DNA from 3 places in the Bacillus cereus group sp. RP43 genome. Region 2 is predicted to be linked to each of the others. Evidence: a T-box and tRNA genes for the amino acid it is inferred to sense, from the RefSeq annotation. Region 2 holds a T-box; the other regions hold tRNA genes.

Region 1 (3,245 bases), 4.2 Mb from region 2:
CGGTCCCTATCCGTCGTGGGCGTAGGAAATTTGAGAGGAGCTGTCCTTAGTACGAGAGGACCGGGATGGACGCACCGCTGGTGTACCAGTTGTTCTGCCAAGGGCATAGCTGGGTAGCTATGTGCGGAAGGGATAAGTGCTGAAAGCATCTAAGCATGAAGCCCCCCTCAAGATGAGATTTCCCATAGCGTAAGCTAGTAAGATCCCTGAAAGATGATCAGGTTGATAGGTTCGAGGTGGAAGCGTGGTGACATGTGGAGCTGACGAATACTAATAGATCGAGGACTTAACCATATAATATGAAGCGATGTTATCTAGTTTTGAAAGAATATAAAAAACTTGTTGACTTTAAATGTCGAATGAGTTATGATGATTCTTGTCTTAAATGAATACAGTCTGGTAATGATGGCAGAGAGGTCACACCCGTTCCCATACCGAACACGGAAGTTAAGCTCTCTAGCGCCGATGGTAGTTGGGACCTTGTCCCTGTGAGAGTAGGACGTTGCCAGGCAATTCGGAGGATTAGCTCAGCTGGGAGAGCACCTGCCTTACAAGCAGGGGGTCGGCGGTTCGATCCCGTCATCCTCCACCATTCTAGCCGACTTAGCTCAATTGGTAGAGCAACTGACTTGTAATCAGTAGGTTGGGGGTTCAAGTCCTCTAGTCGGCACCAGAAAATCATGGCGGTTGTGGCGAAGTGGTTAACGCACCGGATTGTGGCTCCGGCACTCGTGGGTTCAATTCCCATCAGTCGCCCCATTTTTTCTTTTAAAATTATAATATGCGGGTGTGGCGGAATTGGCAGACGCACCAGACTTAGGATCTGGCGCCTTTGGCGTGGGGGTTCGACTCCCTTCACCCGCACTTTTAATAAAATAACTCATACATGTCTTGCGGAAGTAGTTCAGTGGTAGAATACAACCTTGCCAAGGTTGGGGTCGCGGGTTCGAATCCCGTCTTCCGCTCCAATTTTCAATATGACATGCCGGGGTGGCGGAACAGGCAGACGCACAGGACTTAAAATCCTGCGGTGGGTGACCACCGTGCGGGTTCGACCCCCGCCCTCGGCACCATATGCGCCCGTAGCTCAATTGGATAGAGCGTTTGACTACGGATCAAGAGGTTAGGGGTTCGACTCCTCTCGGGCGCGTTTTTATTAACGGGAAGTGGCTCAGCTTGGTAGAGCACCTGGTTTGGGACCAGGGGGTCGCAGGTTCAAATCCTGTCTTCCCGATATTTCAACATATGGGGCCTTAGCTCAGCTGGGAGAGCGCCTGCCTTGCACGCAGGAGGTCAGCGGTTCGATCCCGCTAGGCTCCACTTATTTGAATATAACTTATGGCGGTGTAGCTCAGCTGGCTAGAGCGTACGGTTCATACCCGTGAGGTCGGGGGTTCGATCCCCTCCGCCGCTACCATAAAGGACCTTTAGCTCAGCTGGTTAGAGCAGACGGCTCATAACCGTCCGGTCGTAGGTTCGAGTCCTACAAGGTCCACCACTCAAAGTTCATATCTCGGAGGTATACCCAAGTTCGGCTGAAGGGATCGGTCTTGAAAACCGACAGGCGGCGAGAGTCGCGCGGGGGTTCGAATCCCTCTACCTCCTCCATTTTTTCTAAATTAAATATTATATCATCGCGGGGTGGAGCAGTACGGTAGCTCGTCGGGCTCATAACCCGAAGGTCGCAGGTTCAAATCCTGTCCCCGCAACCAAATGGTCCCGTGGTGTAGTGGTTAACATGCCTGCCTGTCACGCAGGAGATCGCCGGTTCGACCCCGGTCGGGACCGCCATTTTTTTTACATAAAGGCTCGGTAGCTCAGTCGGTAGAGCAGAGGACTGAAAATCCTCGTGTCGGCGGTTCGATTCCGTCCCGAGCCACCATTTTGAAATCGCAAGCCGGCTTAGCTCAATTGGTAGAGCAACTGACTTGTAATCAGTAGGTTGGGGGTTCAAGTCCTCTAGCCGGCACCACTTTCAAAATGAGCCATTAGCTCAGTTGGTAGAGCATCTGACTTTTAATCAGAGGGTCGAAGGTTCGAATCCTTCATGGCTCACCATTTTTAATTTAATGCGGGTGTAGTTTAGTGGTAAAACAAGAGCCTTCCAAGCTCTGGTCGAGAGTTCGATTCTCTTCACCCGCTTTTTATGGGCCTATAGCTCAGCTGGTTAGAGCGCACGCCTGATAAGCGTGAGGTCGATGGTTCGAGTCCATTTAGGCCCACCATAATTATTCCGCAGTAGCTCAGTGGTAGAGCTATCGGCTGTTAACCGATCGGTCGTAGGTTCGAGTCCTACCTGCGGAGCCATATTATAGAGAAGTACCCAAGTGGCTCAAGGGGCTCCCCTGCTAAGGGAGTAGATCGCGAACGCGGTGCGAGGGTTCGAATCCCTTCTTCTCTGCCAGATTTTGGCCCGTTGGTCAAGTGGTTAAGACACCGCCCTTTCACGGCGGTAACACGGGTTCGAATCCCGTACGGGTCATACTAAAAGAGATAGCATAATCTGCTATCTCTTTTTTGTTGTGTAAAAGTAGACTTTGGATAGTCTGCTTTTTTTTTGAATACAGCTCGAGCAAGTGCATGTTGTGCTTCGCCTTTATTTAAACCAACCCGTACACGTCTTTTAAGCTCAGGACTCTATTTGAACATTTAAAAACTGTCCACTATGTAAAGCATATTCTAATTGAATTTTTATGCCCGCTGTTTGGGCGCAACCACCTGCCCCTGGGTACACACTAGCTAAATGCTTTGGCACTTGGAAAATCGTTGCATCTAAAATACGAATTCGTTGAAAATAAGCGATTGGATACCCGAAATATTAAAGCATCTTTCGCTAGATAACCACTTTTACACTAATTTCGCCATCGCTCTACTGAATATCAAGTTCACTGCAATCACGATGACTGCACCGATAAGGGTTGCAAATACACGGTCGAACAGAATGATAAACTGAAACGGCTTGCCGGCCTCCATGATCAAAATAATGAGCGGGATCATGGTTGCAGAGTATACAAGATAATTTCGAACCTTTAGAAGAGGTCGAACACCTGCGAATAGCCCGATACTTATAACTAACCCCAAAATTGGTAGACTAGTTGCGAGAAGCAAGCTCGCAACAATCACGCCGATTACTGTACCAAGCACTCGTTGTGTTGTTTTGATTGGAAAGAGTTCTATTTTCCGCTGAGTAAGGATCGCTACGGTAATTGCAATCCAATAGAAGTGGTGCTCGGGCCAAAGTATTC
Region 2 (3,245 bases):
TTCTGGTGGCAGTGGTTCTGATGGCAATGGCTCTGGTGGCAACGGTTCTGGTGGCAGTGGCTCTGATGGCAATGGCTCTGGTGGCAGTGGTTCCGGTGGCAACGGTTCTGGTGGCAGTGGTTCTGGTGGCAGTGGTTCTGGCGGCAACGGTTCTGGTGGCGACGGTTCTGGTGGCAATGGTTCTGGCGGCAACGGCTCTGGTGGCAGTGGTTCTGGTGGCGACGGTTCTGGTGGCAATGGTTCTGGTGGCAATGGTTCTGGCGGCAACGGCTCTGGTGACAACGGCTCTGGTGGCAGTGGTTCTGGCGGCAACGGTTCTGGTGGCAGTGGTTCTGGCGGCAGTGGCTCTCAGGGAGGCAACCGCGTTAAAGGCGACAGCAGTTCTCAAGGTGGCAATGGCTCTCAGGGAGGCAACCGTGTTAAAGGCGATAGCAGTTCTCAAGGTGACAATGGCTCTCAAAATGGCAAAGCAAAAGATAATTCAGTAAAACAAGGCGATAAGTTACCTAATACTGCAACACATTATCCTGCATCTATTTTAATGGGACTTTCAACATTCCTAATTGGTATGTTATTGTTTATTCGCCGTAAAAATGCAAAATAAAGACCAACATCCTTCCATCTAAAAAATACATGAAACCAATATAAAACTAAAAAGGACTTTGGATTGCATTTTATTATGCAACCCAAAGTCCTTTTGGCATCTATCAGAAAGAGTATTAATATGCTTTTCCCCAATAGACCATGTGCTTTGCTTCTTTACTACAGTAAATACATTCGTCAGCTAAATGTTCTTGTTCAAAAGGCATACAGCGTGAAGATACTCCAACTTCTTCTTTTAGTTTCTCTTCACAAGCTAGTTCTCCACACCACATCGCCTTAATAAACCCTTGCTTTTCATCAGCTGCTTTTTTCATCTCTTCGAAATTCGTCACACTATACGTATTCTCATCGCGAAATACTTTTGCTTTATTAAATAAAGAATGATGAATTTCCTCAAGTAATGATGGAATAAGTTCTTCTAATTGATCCATTGCTATAAACTCTTTTTCTTTCGTATCTCGCCTTACAAGTACAACTTGATTCTTTTCAATATCCTTTGGACCAACTTCTAATCTAATTGGAACACCCTTCATTTCATACTCATTAAATTTCCAGCCCGGTGTTTTATTGCTAGCATCTATTTTCACACGCGCAACCTTCTGAATACGTCCTTGTAACTCTGTTGCTTTTTCTAACACACCTTCTTTATGCTGAGCAATAGGTACAATAACAACTTGTACTGGAGCGACTTTTGGCGGCATTACAAGTCCGTTATTATCGCTATGGACCATAATAAGTCCACCTATCATTCTCGTTGATACACCCCACGAAGTTTGGTGTACATATCGCCACTTACCGTTACGATCTAAAAACTTAATATCAAATGCTTCAGAGAAATTCGTTCCAAAGTTATGAGATGTTCCTGTTTGAAGTGCTTTTCCATCATGCATTAAACTTTCAATCGTATAAGTTGCCTTCGCTCCTGCAAACTTTTCTTTTTCTGTTTTTTGTCCTTTAATGACTGGTATTGCTAAGTAATCTTCACAGAAAGAAGCATATAGGTTTAAAATATTTAACGTTTCAGCTTGCGATTCTTCTGCCGTTTCATGAATCGTATGACCTTCTTGCCATAAAAATTCAGTTGTACGAAGGAATGGTCTCGTTGTCTTTTCCCAACGAACTACTGAACACCACTGATTATATAACTTTGGCAAATCATTATATGATTGAACAATCTTTGAGAAATGCTCACAGAATAAAGTTTCAGATGTAGGACGTACACAAAGTCTTTCCGCTAACTTTTCATCCCCGCCATGCGTAACCCATGCTACTTCAGGAGCAAATCCTTCAACATGATCTTTCTCTTTTTGTAATAAACTCTCTGGAATAAACATTGGCATGTACACATTTTCATGACCAGATTCTTTTAATTTTTCATCCATCACTTTCTGCATATTTTCCCATAATGCATAACCGTATGGACGTAAAATCATACAACCTTTCACACTTGAATAATCAACAAGCTCCGCTTTTTTTACAATATCGGTATACCACTGAGCAAAGTCTTCTTCCATCTTCGTAATGGCTTGTACTTGTTCTTTTACCATAGTCATTCTTCCTCCTTTAGAAAATAGAAAAAGCCCGCGTCCCCAAATAGGGACCGAGCTTTGTCGGCGTTACCACCCTGATTCATACACAAAAAAATTGAGTATACTCTCTTTTTGATAACGGGAATTTCCCGCTGCATATGCAGAACTCAAAGGTAGGTTCCATATCGTCTTTTAAGAATCTTCCAGCCAAAAGGATTCTCTCTCTGCAAAAAGGTAAGACATGTACTATTCCTTTTTCATCGTTATAACGAAATAAATTTGTTGAATATCATAATATAAATTCCACTCCAAAACAAGAGTGAATTTTCTTTTTTTTATACATTCTTTTCAATTCTTACTGTTTTATACATAACTTTTCCGAACTATTTTTACAAGTTGATGAGCAACCATACCAATAAGTGTACCAATTAAAACGAAGAAACAAATAAATCCATATCCCATTCCTTCCCATCCACCAATAGCAATCATTGTTACAGGAAAGAAAGCTAAACAAAGAAGTACTAAACTAAGTGCAAATATAATATCAAACTGTTTGTCTGGAAAACGTTTCTTTAGTAAATATGACATAAAAAATACAAGGAGAATCGTGACTCCACCAATGATGTAAAAGATACCAAATCCATCTAACCAATCCACAGTATTCCCTCCTTCCATTCATTCCCTTATACTTATTATATGTTTAATTTTTCTGAAAATAAACAATAGAATTTTATTCAAAAATATATTTTTATTACCAGGTATTAATAGTAATATATAAGAATAGGTTTTATATAATCAGGAGGGAAACTTTATGGATAAAGCATTAACAAATCACGTCATTATTTTATCTTTCGACTGCTTATCAGCTTTAGATTTTCCTATATTACAAAAACTACCTAATTTCCAAACTTTAATAAAAAAGGGCGCGATTGCGAAAAAAGTGGAGCCAATTTATCCTTCTGTAACATATCCAAGCCACTCAACAATCGTAACCGGTAATTATCCTAATAAGCATGGCGTTGTCAGCAATACATTACTTCAACCAGGACGTGAGTCACCAGATTGGCATTGGTATCGAAAGTCCATTAAAGGAACAACTTTATATGATGAAGC
Region 3 (3,245 bases), 180 kb from region 2:
GAGATTTTCGTGAGTTATTAAAGAAAGTAGGTGCACCACGTTTTTGTAAACGAATGATTAGTGAGGAGGAAACGAAAGTTTATACGTATGAATGTATAGGTTGTTCGTTTCAATATGTAAGAAGACGTAAAATAAATACACAAAGATATGTATGTGGAAAGTGCAAAGGACAACTAAAACTGGTAGTGAAAACATCTTGACAGTGAAAACGCAATCCAGTATATTATAAACATGTCCCGTTTGCGCAAGACGTTGTAAAAAAACTTCTTGACTTACGATGAGAAATTTTATAAGATACAAATTGTCTTTATTATTCCGCAGTAGCTCAGTGGTAGAGCTATCGGCTGTTAACCGATCGGTCGTAGGTTCGAGTCCTACCTGCGGAGCCATATACAGAGAAGTACCCAAGTGGCTCAAGGGGCTCCCCTGCTAAGGGAGTAGATCGCTAACGCGGTGCGAGGGTTCGAATCCCTTCTTCTCTGCCATATATATTGGCCCGTTGGTCAAGTGGTTAAGACACCGCCCTTTCACGGCGGTAACACGGGTTCGAATCCCGTACGGGTCACCACTTCGGAGGATTAGCTCAGCTGGGAGAGCACCTGCCTTACAAGCAGGGGGTCGGCGGTTCGATCCCGTCATCCTCCACCATATAAATTATATAAATAATATTATCGCGGGGTGGAGCAGTACGGTAGCTCGTCGGGCTCATAACCCGAAGGTCGCAGGTTCAAATCCTGTCCCCGCAACCAAATGGTCCCGTGGTGTAGTGGTTAACATGCCTGCCTGTCACGCAGGAGATCGCCGGTTCGACCCCGGTCGGGACCGCCATTTTAACTTCTGCTATATAGCAGTTGTTTTTTATTGGTCATTATGGTACAATAACATTTGTCTTTGAAAAGAAGATAACTATTTCGATGGGCTATAGCCAAGCGGTAAGGCAACGGACTTTGACTCCGTCATGCGCTGGTTCGAATCCAGCTAGCCCAGCCATTTACGAGCCATTAGCTCAGTTGGTAGAGCATCTGACTTTTAATCAGAGGGTCGAAGGTTCGAATCCTTCATGGCTCACTTTTGTTTTTTCCGCGCGGTCGTGGCGGAACGGCAGACGCGCTAGGTTGAGGGCCTAGTGGGGGAAACCCCGTGGAGGTTCAAGTCCTCTCGGCCGCATCAAAAAATCTTTTTAAAAAAGTACTTGTATTTGAAAATGTAGTATGATAAGATAATTGAGTCGCCAAAATACAACGACGAAAAAACATCATGAATAAGCGCCCGTAGCTCAATTGGATAGAGCGTTTGACTACGGATCAAGAGGTTAGGGGTTCGACTCCTCTCGGGCGCGCCATAACGGGAAGTGGCTCAGCTTGGTAGAGCACCTGGTTTGGGACCAGGGGGTCGCAGGTTCAAATCCTGTCTTCCCGACCACGCGGGTGTAGTTTAGTGGTAAAACAAGAGCCTTCCAAGCTCTGGTCGAGAGTTCGATTCTCTTCACCCGCTTTTAGTTCTTTGAAAACTGAACGAAACAAACAACGTGAACGTCAATTTTTATTTTTAGATGCTAGACAAACTAACTTTATTGGAGAGTTTGATCCTGGCTCAGGATGAACGCTGGCGGCGTGCCTAATACATGCAAGTCGAGCGAATGGATTAAGAGCTTGCTCTTATGAAGTTAGCGGCGGACGGGTGAGTAACACGTGGGTAACCTGCCCATAAGACTGGGATAACTCCGGGAAACCGGGGCTAATACCGGATAATATTTTGAACTGCATGGTTCGAAATTGAAAGGCGGCTTCGGCTGTCACTTATGGATGGACCCGCGTCGCATTAGCTAGTTGGTGAGGTAACGGCTCACCAAGGCAACGATGCGTAGCCGACCTGAGAGGGTGATCGGCCACACTGGGACTGAGACACGGCCCAGACTCCTACGGGAGGCAGCAGTAGGGAATCTTCCGCAATGGACGAAAGTCTGACGGAGCAACGCCGCGTGAGTGATGAAGGCTTTCGGGTCGTAAAACTCTGTTGTTAGGGAAGAACAAGTGCTAGTTGAATAAGCTGGCACCTTGACGGTACCTAACCAGAAAGCCACGGCTAACTACGTGCCAGCAGCCGCGGTAATACGTAGGTGGCAAGCGTTATCCGGAATTATTGGGCGTAAAGCGCGCGCAGGTGGTTTCTTAAGTCTGATGTGAAAGCCCACGGCTCAACCGTGGAGGGTCATTGGAAACTGGGAGACTTGAGTGCAGAAGAGGAAAGTGGAATTCCATGTGTAGCGGTGAAATGCGTAGAGATATGGAGGAACACCAGTGGCGAAGGCGACTTTCTGGTCTGTAACTGACACTGAGGCGCGAAAGCGTGGGGAGCAAACAGGATTAGATACCCTGGTAGTCCACGCCGTAAACGATGAGTGCTAAGTGTTAGAGGGTTTCCGCCCTTTAGTGCTGAAGTTAACGCATTAAGCACTCCGCCTGGGGAGTACGGCCGCAAGGCTGAAACTCAAAGGAATTGACGGGGGCCCGCACAAGCGGTGGAGCATGTGGTTTAATTCGAAGCAACGCGAAGAACCTTACCAGGTCTTGACATCCTCTGAAAATCCTAGAGATAGGACTTCTCCTTCGGGAGCAGAGTGACAGGTGGTGCATGGTTGTCGTCAGCTCGTGTCGTGAGATGTTGGGTTAAGTCCCGCAACGAGCGCAACCCTTGATCTTAGTTGCCATCATTAAGTTGGGCACTCTAAGGTGACTGCCGGTGACAAACCGGAGGAAGGTGGGGATGACGTCAAATCATCATGCCCCTTATGACCTGGGCTACACACGTGCTACAATGGACGGTACAAAGAGCTGCAAGACCGCGAGGTGGAGCTAATCTCATAAAACCGTTCTCAGTTCGGATTGTAGGCTGCAACTCGCCTACATGAAGCTGGAATCGCTAGTAATCGCGGATCAGCATGCCGCGGTGAATACGTTCCCGGGCCTTGTACACACCGCCCGTCACACCACGAGAGTTTGTAACACCCGAAGTCGGTGGGGTAACCTTTATGGAGCCAGCCGCCTAAGGTGGGACAGATGATTGGGGTGAAGTCGTAACAAGGTAGCCGTATCGGAAGGTGCGGCTGGATCACCTCCTTTCTATGGAGAATTGATGAACGCAGTTCATCAATAAACGTTGACTTGTTTCGTTTCGTTCAGTTTTGAGAGAACTATCTCTCAAGTTTAAATGTATGTTCTTTGAAAACTAGATAACAGTGTAGC

Evidence for each region. The T-box of region 2 lies ahead of proS (proline--tRNA ligase). A T-box ahead of a tRNA ligase gene usually reads a tRNA of that ligase, here a tRNA-Pro.
Region 1: it encodes a tRNA-Pro, which carries the amino acid that the T-box ahead of proS (proline--tRNA ligase) is inferred to sense. The anticodon was not compared.
Region 3: it encodes a tRNA-Pro, which carries the amino acid that the T-box ahead of proS (proline--tRNA ligase) is inferred to sense. The anticodon was not compared.

Annotation. Positions count from the first base shown of each region.
Region 1 covers NZ_JARVHQ010000001.1:557,723-560,967, forward strand. The annotation lists rRNA gene QCI75_RS02815 (23S ribosomal RNA) at 1-294, shown strand, start outside; rRNA gene rrf (5S ribosomal RNA) at 396-511, shown strand; tRNA gene QCI75_RS02825 (tRNA-Val) at 517-592, shown strand; tRNA gene QCI75_RS02830 (tRNA-Thr) at 598-673, shown strand; tRNA gene QCI75_RS02835 (tRNA-His) at 684-759, shown strand; tRNA gene QCI75_RS02840 (tRNA-Leu) at 784-864, shown strand; tRNA gene QCI75_RS02845 (tRNA-Gly) at 894-968, shown strand; tRNA gene QCI75_RS02850 (tRNA-Leu) at 985-1,073, shown strand; tRNA gene QCI75_RS02855 (tRNA-Arg) at 1,077-1,150, shown strand; tRNA gene QCI75_RS02860 (tRNA-Pro) at 1,161-1,234, shown strand; tRNA gene QCI75_RS02865 (tRNA-Ala) at 1,248-1,320, shown strand; tRNA gene QCI75_RS02870 (tRNA-Met) at 1,341-1,417, shown strand; tRNA gene QCI75_RS02875 (tRNA-Ile) at 1,422-1,498, shown strand; tRNA gene QCI75_RS02880 (tRNA-Ser) at 1,516-1,608, shown strand; tRNA gene QCI75_RS02885 (tRNA-Met) at 1,636-1,712, shown strand; tRNA gene QCI75_RS02890 (tRNA-Asp) at 1,716-1,791, shown strand; tRNA gene QCI75_RS02895 (tRNA-Phe) at 1,807-1,882, shown strand; tRNA gene QCI75_RS02900 (tRNA-Thr) at 1,897-1,972, shown strand; tRNA gene QCI75_RS02905 (tRNA-Lys) at 1,983-2,058, shown strand; tRNA gene QCI75_RS02910 (tRNA-Gly) at 2,072-2,142, shown strand; tRNA gene QCI75_RS02915 (tRNA-Ile) at 2,149-2,225, shown strand; tRNA gene QCI75_RS02920 (tRNA-Asn) at 2,233-2,307, shown strand; tRNA gene QCI75_RS02925 (tRNA-Ser) at 2,314-2,404, shown strand; tRNA gene QCI75_RS02930 (tRNA-Glu) at 2,411-2,482, shown strand; partial or broken gene QCI75_RS30505 (hypothetical protein) at 2,559-2,637, opposite strand; partial or broken gene QCI75_RS02940 (transposase) at 2,639-2,803, opposite strand; gene QCI75_RS02945 (FUSC family protein) at 2,848-3,245, opposite strand, start outside.
Region 2 covers NZ_JARVHQ010000001.1:4,724,133-4,727,377, forward strand. The annotation lists gene QCI75_RS24560 (LPXTG cell wall anchor domain-containing protein) at 1-604, shown strand, start outside; gene proS (proline--tRNA ligase) at 720-2,150, opposite strand; T-box leader at 2,196-2,402, opposite strand; gene QCI75_RS24570 (YesK-like family protein) at 2,496-2,789, opposite strand; gene QCI75_RS24575 (alkaline phosphatase family protein) at 2,944-3,245, shown strand, end outside.
Region 3 covers NZ_JARVHQ010000001.1:4,903,327-4,906,571, reverse strand. The annotation lists gene QCI75_RS25400 (SprT family protein) at 1-200, shown strand, start outside; tRNA gene QCI75_RS25395 (tRNA-Asn) at 315-389, shown strand; tRNA gene QCI75_RS25390 (tRNA-Ser) at 395-485, shown strand; tRNA gene QCI75_RS25385 (tRNA-Glu) at 494-568, shown strand; tRNA gene QCI75_RS25380 (tRNA-Val) at 573-648, shown strand; tRNA gene QCI75_RS25375 (tRNA-Met) at 673-749, shown strand; tRNA gene QCI75_RS25370 (tRNA-Asp) at 753-828, shown strand; tRNA gene QCI75_RS25365 (tRNA-Gln) at 916-990, shown strand; tRNA gene QCI75_RS25360 (tRNA-Lys) at 996-1,068, shown strand; tRNA gene QCI75_RS25355 (tRNA-Leu) at 1,085-1,167, shown strand; tRNA gene QCI75_RS25350 (tRNA-Arg) at 1,266-1,342, shown strand; tRNA gene QCI75_RS25345 (tRNA-Pro) at 1,346-1,422, shown strand; tRNA gene QCI75_RS25340 (tRNA-Gly) at 1,424-1,494, shown strand; rRNA gene QCI75_RS25335 (16S ribosomal RNA) at 1,571-3,122, shown strand.